DNA from 3 places in the Marinobacterium sp. LSUCC0821 genome. Region 1 is predicted to be linked to each of the others. Evidence: predicted binding sites of a transcription regulator. Region 1 holds the regulator's gene; each other region holds the start of a gene.
The links. The regulator sigma-54, encoded in region 1, starts transcription at its own class of promoters, with help from an activator protein. The targets are predictions, from matches to a motif close to TGGCACNNNNNTTGCTNT.
Positions count from the first base shown of each region.

Region 2: HH196_RS09475 (amino acid ABC transporter substrate-binding protein) is a predicted target of sigma-54. The motif match lies at 1,448-1,465, and genes of this name have one in related genera.
Region 3: glnA (glutamate--ammonia ligase) is a predicted target of sigma-54. The motif match lies at 1,118-1,135, and genes of this name have one in related genera.

Region 1 covers NZ_CP051666.1:220,872-224,154, reverse strand. Annotated here, with positions in the region: gene lptA (lipopolysaccharide transport periplasmic protein LptA) at 1-537, shown strand, start outside; gene lptC (LPS export ABC transporter periplasmic protein LptC) at 1-11, shown strand, start outside; gene lptB (LPS export ABC transporter ATP-binding protein) at 534-1,259, shown strand; gene HH196_RS01150 (RNA polymerase factor sigma-54) at 1,298-2,851, shown strand; gene hpf (ribosome hibernation-promoting factor, HPF/YfiA family) at 2,903-3,193, shown strand; gene HH196_RS01140 (PTS sugar transporter subunit IIA) at 3,206-3,283, shown strand, end outside.
Region 2 covers NZ_CP051666.1:1,952,428-1,955,710, forward strand. Annotated here, with positions in the region: gene HH196_RS09470 (amino acid ABC transporter permease) at 1-317, opposite strand, end outside; gene HH196_RS09475 (amino acid ABC transporter substrate-binding protein) at 392-1,408, opposite strand; gene glnE (bifunctional [glutamate--ammonia ligase]-adenylyl-L-tyrosine phosphorylase/[glutamate--ammonia-ligase] adenylyltransferase) at 1,760-3,283, shown strand, end outside.
Region 3 covers NZ_CP051666.1:1,563,623-1,566,905, reverse strand. Annotated here, with positions in the region: gene typA (translational GTPase TypA) at 1-831, opposite strand, end outside; gene glnA (glutamate--ammonia ligase) at 1,213-2,619, shown strand; gene glnL (nitrogen regulation protein NR(II)) at 2,828-3,283, shown strand, end outside.

The DNA of each region.
Region 1 (3,283 bases):
CGACTAACTAAGTTTTTTTCAATTCAATCTTTTCACTTGCTGACACTTCCAGCTCTTTTAATTTCATCGTTATTCGCTAGCCAAGTTTCTGCGTTGCCAACAGATAGAGAAGAACCTATCTATGTCGAAGCTGATGCGGCCTCAATTGATGACGCCAAGGGGATTACGGTTTATACAGGCAGCGTAAAGATCACACAGGGCAGCATGATCTTAAAAGGCGACCGTGTAGAGCTCTACCGTGATGACGCCGGAGACATCAACCAAATTATTTCACTTGGTAAGCCGGCGCACTTCCAGCAACAACCACAACTCGATCAGAAAGTGACCTATGCGACTGGCAATAAGCTGGACTACACCGTCAGCTCACAGTTCCTTGTCATTTCAGATAATGCCAAAGTTACTCAGGGTGCAGATAGTTTTACGGGCGCAAAGATCAATTACGACATGGCTAACGCGAAGGTTAAAGCATTTAGCGACAGCGGTTCGAATAAGCGTGTACAAATGGTTCTGCAGCCACGTTCAGATAAGAAAAAATGAGTTCATTAGAAGCATTAAACCTAGCTAAGAGCTATAAAGGGCGCGCTGTCATCCGAGATGTTTCAGTGCGTGTCGAACGTGGTGAAATTGTCGGCCTTTTAGGCCCAAATGGTGCTGGTAAAACCACCTGTTTCTACATGATCGTAGGACTCATTAGAGCAGACCAGGGAAACATTCGGTTGAATCAAGATGATGTCACCCGCATGCCTATCCATCAACGGGCCGCTCGCGGATTAGGCTATCTTCCTCAAGAGGCGTCGGTATTCAGAAAGTTGAGTGTCTACGACAACTTGATGGCGATCCTTGAGAATCGTAAAGATCTGACAAAAACTGAACGTGATGAGAAAGCTGAAGCATTGCTGCAAGAGTTTCACATCACTCACATCCGCGACAGCAAAGGCATGGTTCTTTCCGGTGGTGAGCGTCGACGCGTTGAGATAGCTCGTGCACTCGCCAACGACCCTGAGTTTATCCTGCTGGACGAGCCATTTGCAGGCGTAGACCCAATATCAGTTAGCGATATCAAACAGACGATACGCCATTTAAAAGAGCGTGGTATCGGGGTACTTATAACAGACCATAACGTCCGTGAGACGCTTGACATATGTGAGCGCGCTTACATTGTCAGTGAGGGAACTATCCTTGCTGAGGGCGCGCCTTCTGTGATCATGGAAAACCGTGCTGTACGTGACGCCTATCTTGGCGAAGATTTCCGTTTATAAGGATGGAAAAGATTGTTTATTTGAGTCATTGTTAAGTCATGAAGCACTCACTTCAATTAAAGATCGGGCAAAGCCTGACCATGACCCCACAATTGCAGCAAGCAATCAAACTGCTGCAACTATCGTCGCTAGAACTCCAAACAGAGATTCAGAATGCCCTCGACAACAACCCGCTGCTAGAGCTTGCAGAGGAAGAGGAGAACGAATCTGTCGAATCAACTGATGATTTTGAGAGTGAGTCAGAGCAATCGATCGATCACTCCGAATCAAATGAGTTCGAATCAGAGTTTGATTCACCTTCATTCAACGACGAGAGTTTACTCTCTGATAATCAGAATGAAGATAGCTCTCAAGAATTTGGAGATGAACAGTGGTCAGATGCGATACCAGAGCATCTAAGCACCGATAGTCAGTGGGATGACACCTACCAGTCGAGCGACTTCAGTAGTCGTGATGATGATTGGATGCCAGGCGATAATGAGAGTGCCGATGAAACGATTCAAGACCACCTCAGCTGGCAGTTAAATTTAACTCGACTCTCTGATATCGATCGCCACGTGGCTGAAATAATCATCGACTCGATTGATGAGCGTGGCTATTTAACAACCGCTCTGGATGAGATCCTTTTGAGCTGCCAAGAGGAGTTACCAGAACTCTTTTTCGAAGTAGAGCTTGATGAGGTCGAAACTGTACTGCATCGTGTTCAGCAGTTTGATCCTCCAGGCGTTGGTGCACGCGACCTATCAGAGTGTTTAAAGATACAACTTCGCCAACTTCCTCAGGATACTCCCTGGCGCGCTGAAGCACTTCGTCTAGTCACTGATTACCTTGACCTATTAGGTGCTAGTGATTTCAAAACACTAGTCCGCCGGTTACGAATCAAAGAGCACGAGCTCACCAGTGTCATTCAATTGATACAAAGTTTAAATCCAACACCTGGCGAACAACTATCCCTTGGCCGAACAGACTACGTTATCCCAGATGTTATCGTTAGAAAGCGTTCTGGTGAGTGGATAGTAATCCTTAACTCTGATGCGGCGCCTGAAATCAGAATCAATGAGACCTACTCCGCCCTCATTAATGAGCACTCTAGTGATGAGGGCCAGCAATTTCTTAGAGATCAACTGCAGGATGCACGTTGGTTTCTAAAAAGCTTGCAGAGCCGAAATGAAACTTTATTAAGAGTATCTAGCGAAATAGTTGCTAGGCAGGTAGAGTTTTTAGATATTGGTGATGAAGGTATGAAGCCTCTCGTGCTTCACGATATAGCTGATGCGGTTGAGATGCACGAGTCGACCATATCTCGTGTGACCACCCAGAAATATATGCTCACCCCGCGTGGTGTTTTTGAGTTGAAGTACTTTTTCTCAAGCCATGTAGGGACTGCAGATGGCGGCGCGGCCTCTTCTACAGCGATTCGTGCCATCATTAAAAAATTAATTTCAGAAGAAAATCCAAGAAAACCTCTAAGTGACAGCAAACTTGCTACACTGCTAGAAGAGGAAGGAGTTAATGTTGCTCGTAGAACAATCGCAAAATATCGCGAAGCACTGAACATTCCACCTTCTAATGAACGAAAACGTTTGGTTTAATTGAGGTGGGCGGCCTCATTTTCTACCCCGCCCTGGACGAGGAGAAGTCATATGCAGATCAACATCACTGGCCATCACGTGGACCTGACTGAATCTCTCAGTGAATACGTTCGCACGAAGTTCGACAAACTTGAACGACACTTCGACAACATTCAGAACGTACAAGTAACACTGAGCGTTGAGAAGCAAGGTAAAAAAGCTGAAGCGGATGTACACCTAGCGGGTGGACAGATAGTCGCATCAGATGAGAATGACGATATGTATGCAGCTATCGACAACCTAGTTGATAAACTGGATCGACAAATTATTCGTCACAAAGAAAAAATGAAATCACACAAATAATCGACCAAAACAATGCAACTACGTGAACTACTGACCACAGACGCTATCGCATGTCGCGAGTCTGTAAACAGTAAGAAACGCGTTCTACAG
Region 2 (3,283 bases), 630 kb from region 1:
AGAAGTGTATTTAGGAAACCGACAACGAATATTCGGCCATAGGTATCTGTTGATTCAAATGGAATCAATGACATCAATACGTCGTAACCCGCCGCAGAACTTAAGAAGCTGAAACCGGTTTTGATACCGATAGCTTCCATATTGCCAAGCGTGTTACCAATAATATTCCCAAAGAAGTAGAGCAGTCCTAGTACCAATAGTATTTGGTAAAAAATTGCTCGTACCTGAGGGTTGTTGTAGAAGGCGCCTGAGGCTCCGCCCTTACGAGATTTTCGCGCGGCAGATTTCAGCTCTTCTAACGTTTTCTCTTTAAACATTAAAAAGACCCAGGTTAAAAGAAATTATGCAGAAAGGGGCACCTGCAGTGCCCCTTTGAATCATCAAATAATGATTAACGCATTGCTGGAGCGTACATGATGCCGCCAGCATTCCATAGAGCGTTGATACCGCGGTCTAGGTTAAGTGGAGAACCTTTACCTACGTTACGCTCGAACGACTCAGAGTAGTTACCTACCTGCTTAACGATCTGGTAAGCCCAGTCAGCACCTAGACCTAGGTTTGCACCTAGCTCACCTTCAGCACCAAGAAGACGTTTGTTACCTGGGTTGCCGTTCGCTTTCATATCGTCAGCATTTGCAGAAGTTACGCCCTGCTCTTCAGCTTCGATCATTGCGTTTAGAGACCACTTAACAATGTTGAACCACTGGTCATCGCCCTGACGAACTACTGGGCCTAGTGGCTCTTTAGAGATCACTTCTGGAAGGATGATAGCATCACCTGGATTAGCTAGACCCACGCGAAGTGCAGCAAGCTGTGAACCGTCAGAAGTTAGGAAGTCACAACGACCTGATTCAAAGCCCATACGAGTCTGGTCAGAAGTATCGAAAGTAACCGCTTTGTAAGACATGTTGTTTACGCGGAAGAAGTCGGCAATTGCAAGCTCAGTAGAAGTACCTGCCTGGATACATGCGTTAGCACCATCAAGTTCTTTAGCAGATTTCACGCCTAGGCCTTTCATGACCATGAATGCAGCACCATCGTAGTAGTTTGTGCCCGCAAAGTTGATACCTAGTGAAGTATCACGAGTGTGAGTCCAAGTGGTGTTACGAGATAGCATGTCGATCTCGCCTGATGCTAGTGCAGTGAAACGCTCTTTAGCTGTCAGTGGCTTGTACTGAACTTTAGATGCATCGCCTAGGACTGCTGCAGCAACTGCACGACAAACGTCGACATCAAGACCGCTCCAAGTACCTGCTTCATCTTTCTGAGAGAAGCCCGCAAGACCTGTAGAAACACCACAAGTTAGCTCTCCACGTGATTTAACGTCATCAAGAGTGCCCGCCTGAGCTGCGCCAGCAACGACAGTTGCCGCAAGAATTGAAGCAGTGAGAAGAGTTTTCTTAGCCATTTAAATATACCTCTAGTGAGTGTTGTTGTTCTTAGTTACTCAGCAACGATCGTGCCAACAAAACCGGTTACGCATAATTTTTTAATTTGGATGACAGTTAAGATGTGATCATCCTAGCGTATACAGCGGTTGCGGGATTTAGGGTGAATCCCTTTTGTTGTTAGTAGATCCGCTTAGTGGGCATACCTTCGGCCATTCTGACTGAAAGGTCAATACTAAACTGCACTTAATTGGTCCGACCTGCACTGGCTTGGTGCATTTTTGATTTAGTCCAGGACGCCCTTAAAAATTAGGTGTAATCTGATTGTTGATGATTGTCCTTTTTTGTTGGGTATTACAAAGGAGTCAACTTTGTTAAGCGAAGATCTTCAGCAGCTATTAGATAGACAAAAAGATAAGGTTTCAGAGGCATTAACTAGATTATCTCCCGATCAAATTCCTCAGCTCGAGCAGGTGTTAGTTGGATCTGATTATGTTGCTGATCAATTACAGCGCCACCCAGATCTTGTTGATCAGTTGGAGTTCCATCTAGGCTGCTATGAGCCTGGTTATTTAACTAAGAAGATTGAAGATCAAATCGCAACGGTTGAGTCTGAAGAGGCGTTGAGTGTTCAGCTGCGACGTATTCGTCGTCGCGAAATGGTTCGCATTATCTGGCGCGACTTAACTCGCCAAGCAGATCTAAATGAAACGACTCGTGTACTCTCTGAACTTGCTGATGCGACGACAGAGTGTGCGCTTAATTGGCTTCACAGAGAGCTTGCAAAAGATTTGGGCGAGCCGAGCAGTCAGGATGGCCAGCCCCAGCGCATGGTCGTGATCGGTATGGGTAAGCTTGGTGCGTTTGAGCTGAATCTCTCCTCAGACATTGATCTGATCTTCACCTTCCCAGAAAACGGCGAAACCCAAGGCGGCAAGCGTTCTGAGTCTAATCATGAGTTTTTCACTCGACTTGGTAAGCGTTTAATTCGTGTTTTGGATGCCCCTACCGCAGAGGGTTTTGTATTTCGTGTCGATATGCGCCTGCGCCCATTTGGCTCTTCAGGCCCACTGGTCGCCAGCTTTGATGCGATGGAACAGTACTACCAGACCCAAGGGCGTGAATGGGAGCGCTATGCGCTGATTAAAGCGCGAGTGATTGCGGGCGATAAAGCGGCAGGGGAACGCCTATTTATGGACCTTCGCCCCTTCGTCTATAGAAAGTATATCGACTACAGCGCCTTTGAATCACTGCGTGAAATGAAGGGCATGATCAATCGTGAAAACCGCATCAAAGGCCGTGAAAATAATGTGAAGTTGGGGGCTGGCGGTATTCGTGAAGTGGAGTTTATCGCCCAAGCGTTTCAGCTAATACGAGGCGGTCGCGATCTGCGCCTGCAGCAGCGAGAGCTGATGAATATCCTGCCGCTTCTGCCAGAGTGTGTTTCCATGCCACAACAGGTGGTGGATGATTTAACACAAGCCTATATCTACTTGCGCAATACTGAACACGGCATTCAAGCGCTTGCCGATAAACAGACCCAAGAGTTGCCAGTTGATTCACTCAATCAACAACGGCTTGCCTATGTGATGGGTGAACCTGATTGGCCAAGTTTCCTTGAAAATCTCAACCAATTCAGAGCAAAGGTGTCTCAGCATTTTGCTGATGTGATTGCCCCTGCTGAGGAGTCTGAAGAGAAACACGCTGAAGAGAGTGACGCTCTGCTTGTCGCTTTGTGGGTGAGCGAGTTTGAGGATAGCGAAGCGCTTGTAAACTATCTCGCCGATATTGGCTTTAAACAGCCGGATACAACGGCAAAACGTCTAATCGATCTTCGCCACCTTAAAACAGTCCAAGCTCTGCAAAATATCGGGCAGGATCGTCTTCTAGCGCTG
Region 3 (3,283 bases), 1.0 Mb from region 1:
CGTTACACAGACGATATCGCCCGCCTGAGCTTCAGAGACCTCAACGCGCTCAAGGCCGTGGTAGCCCATGATCGTTAAAACTCGACCGTTACGCACTTTGGCGTGTGCGTCGATAATCTTAACTGGCGTGTTAGTTTTGACCTTGCCGCGAGAGATACGACCAACACCGATAACACCAGCGAAGCTGTTGTAGTCAAGCGCGGAGATCTGCATCTGGAAAGGGCCGTCAACATCTACATGAGGTGCTTCTACGTGCTCGATGATCGCTTCAAACAGCGGAGTCATGTCTTCTGCCATCGCTTCGTGGTCATTACCAGCGATGCCGTTAATAGCTGAAGCGTATACAACAGGGAAGTCTAGTTGCTCATCAGTTGCGCCTAGGTTGTCGAATAGTTCGAATACCTGATCCATAACCCAATCTGGACGAGCGCCTGGGCGGTCAATCTTATTGATAACAACGATAGGCTTTAGGCCGCGAGCAAAGGCTTTTTGCGTAACAAAGCGAGTCTGTGGCATTGGGCCATCAACAGCGTCGACAAGCAGAAGTACACAGTCGACCATTGAAAGTACGCGCTCTACCTCACCACCAAAGTCAGCGTGCCCCGGTGTGTCAACGATGTTGATACGGTAGTCGTTCCACTTGATTGCGGTGTTTTTAGCTAGGATTGTAATGCCGCGCTCACGCTCCTGGTCGTTTGAGTCCATAACGCGCTCTGCGCCTTCGTTACGACGGTCTAACGTACCTGACTGCTGTAGCAGTTTATCGACCAGAGTGGTTTTACCATGGTCGACGTGCGCGATAATCGCGATATTTCGTAGATTCTCAATCACGTGGAAATTCTCTATAGATTTAAGATGCGCGGATTATACGCGTCGCGGCCTCTCATAGCGAACTTATAAGCCCTATTAATGGTAAAAAAACGTTATTTTGACTGGCTTACTTAGTGCAAAAAACTCTAGTAAGAGTATTATATTCGCACAATCAAGCTGCGGCTGTGTACAGTTTGCACCATTTTGGTGCGCGAAGTTTGAGTGTGCCTTAATTTGGTGCGTTTTGCGTGTTAATAAGCTCCCCCGAGTCAGCGCAAAACACTGAAAACACGGGGTTCTGCAAAGTTGGCATACTGTTTGCTTACTTACTGCCGAACCTACGTCTAGGTTTAGACGCTAATCAAAGCTTACAGGCTGGCAATATCTGAAATGGAGAGCCAAATGTCAGACAGAACAATTAATCTGATCAAAGAAATTGATGCGAAGTGGGTTGATCTTCGCTTCACCGATTCACGTGGTAAAGAGCAGCACGTTACTATCCCAGTTCATGAGATGGGCGACAACTTCTTCGAAGATGGCAAGATGTTCGACGGTTCATCAATCGAAGGTTGGAAGGGTATTAACGATTCTGACATGATCCTTCTTCCAGATGACAGCTCATCTTTCGTTGATCCGTTCTTCGAAGATGCAACTGTAATCGTACGTTGTGACATCGTTGAGCCAGCTACTGGTCTTGGCTACGAGCGTGACCCACGTTCAGTTGCTCGTCGCGCTGAAGAGTACCTAAAATCTACTGGCATCGCAGACTCTGCAATGTTCGGTCCAGAGCCAGAGTTCTTCGTATTTGACGAAGTTCACTTCCACAACGACATGTCTGGTTGTGGCTACACTATCTCTTCTGAAGAAGCTGCTTGGTCTTCAAGCGGTAAATTCGAAGGTGGTAACACTGGTCACCGTCCACGCGTTAAAGGCGGTTACTTTCCAGTACCACCAGTAGACTCACTACACGACATCCGTGCAGCTATGTGTGACGCGATGACAGCTATGGGTCTTCACGTTGAAGTTCACCACCACGAAGTAGCAACTGCTGGTCAGTGTGAAATCGGTGTTGCTGGTAACACACTAGTCAAGAAAGCTGACGAAGTTCAGATTCTTAAGTACGCTGTACACAACGTTGCTCACGCTTACGGCAAAACGGCTACTTTCATGCCTAAGCCAATGGTTGGTGACAACGGTTCTGGTATGCACGTTCACCAGTCTCTATCTAAGAACGGTGTGAACATCTTCGCAGGCGACGCTTACGCTGGCCTATCTGAAGAAGCGCTTTACTACATCGGCGGTATCATTAAGCACGCTAAAGCACTGAACGCTATCTGTAACCCAGGTACTAACTCTTACAAGCGTCTAGTACCAGGCTTCGAAGCACCAGTAATGCTTGCTTACTCTGCTCGTAACCGTTCAGCGTCTATCCGTATTCCATACGTAACTAGCCCTAAAGGCCGTCGTATCGAAACTCGCTTCCCAGACCCAATTGCGAACCCATACCTATGTTTCGCAGCGCTTATGATGGCGGGTCTAGATGGTATTCAGAACAAGATCCATCCTGGCGATGCAGCTGATAAAGACCTTTACGATCTACCAGCTGAAGAAGCTGCTAAGATCCCACAGGTGTGTGGTTCTCTAGAAGAAGCTCTTGCTGCTCTAGAAGCTGATCACGAGTTCCTAACTCGTGGTGGCGTATTCACTGAAGACATGCTTGAAGCTTACATCGAGCTTAAGCGTGAAGAGTGTCTACGTGTTAGCACAACTACTCACCCAGTTGAGTACGATCTGTACTACTCAGTATAAGATCTCTCTTCTACCAAAAAGCCCGGCACTGTCCGGGCTTTTTGGTCTCTGCTGTTTGTCAAAAAGACGCTGCACCAAATTGGTGCATTGTCGCTTTGGTTGTGCCATGATTGAGTGCATCAAAATATAGAAGAGTCCCGTATTTATGGGCTTTCTCAAAGTTGGCAGCTTTCTTGCATTAGAAATGCCATCAATTAAGAGTCGTTATATGTCGCGCCCAGTTACTGAAAAGCAGATCTTAGAAAACCTCACATCTGCCGTGATTTTGCTAAACGGTCGTTTTGAGGTGACCTATATGAACTCCTCTGCAGAGATGCTGCTAGAGGCGAGTTTGCGCAGACTCTTGGCAGAGCCGATTGATCAGCTATTTCTAGGTGCCACAGAAGAGTTGGAGCTGCTACAGGGGTTGGTGCAAGCAGGGCAGCGCGTAAGTAAACGTGAGGCACGCTTGATGACCTTTAAAGGTAACGAGATCATCACCGATTTTACTGCGACTAAAATATCACCTCACAACCTACTTATAGAGATTCAACCGCGCGATCGGTTAGCCCGTATTGAGCGTGAAGAGGAGATGTTGAATCGACACGCTACCGCTAAGGTGCTTGTACGTGGTTTAGCACACGAGATTAAAAATCCTCTAGGAGGTATTCGTGGTGCAGCTCAA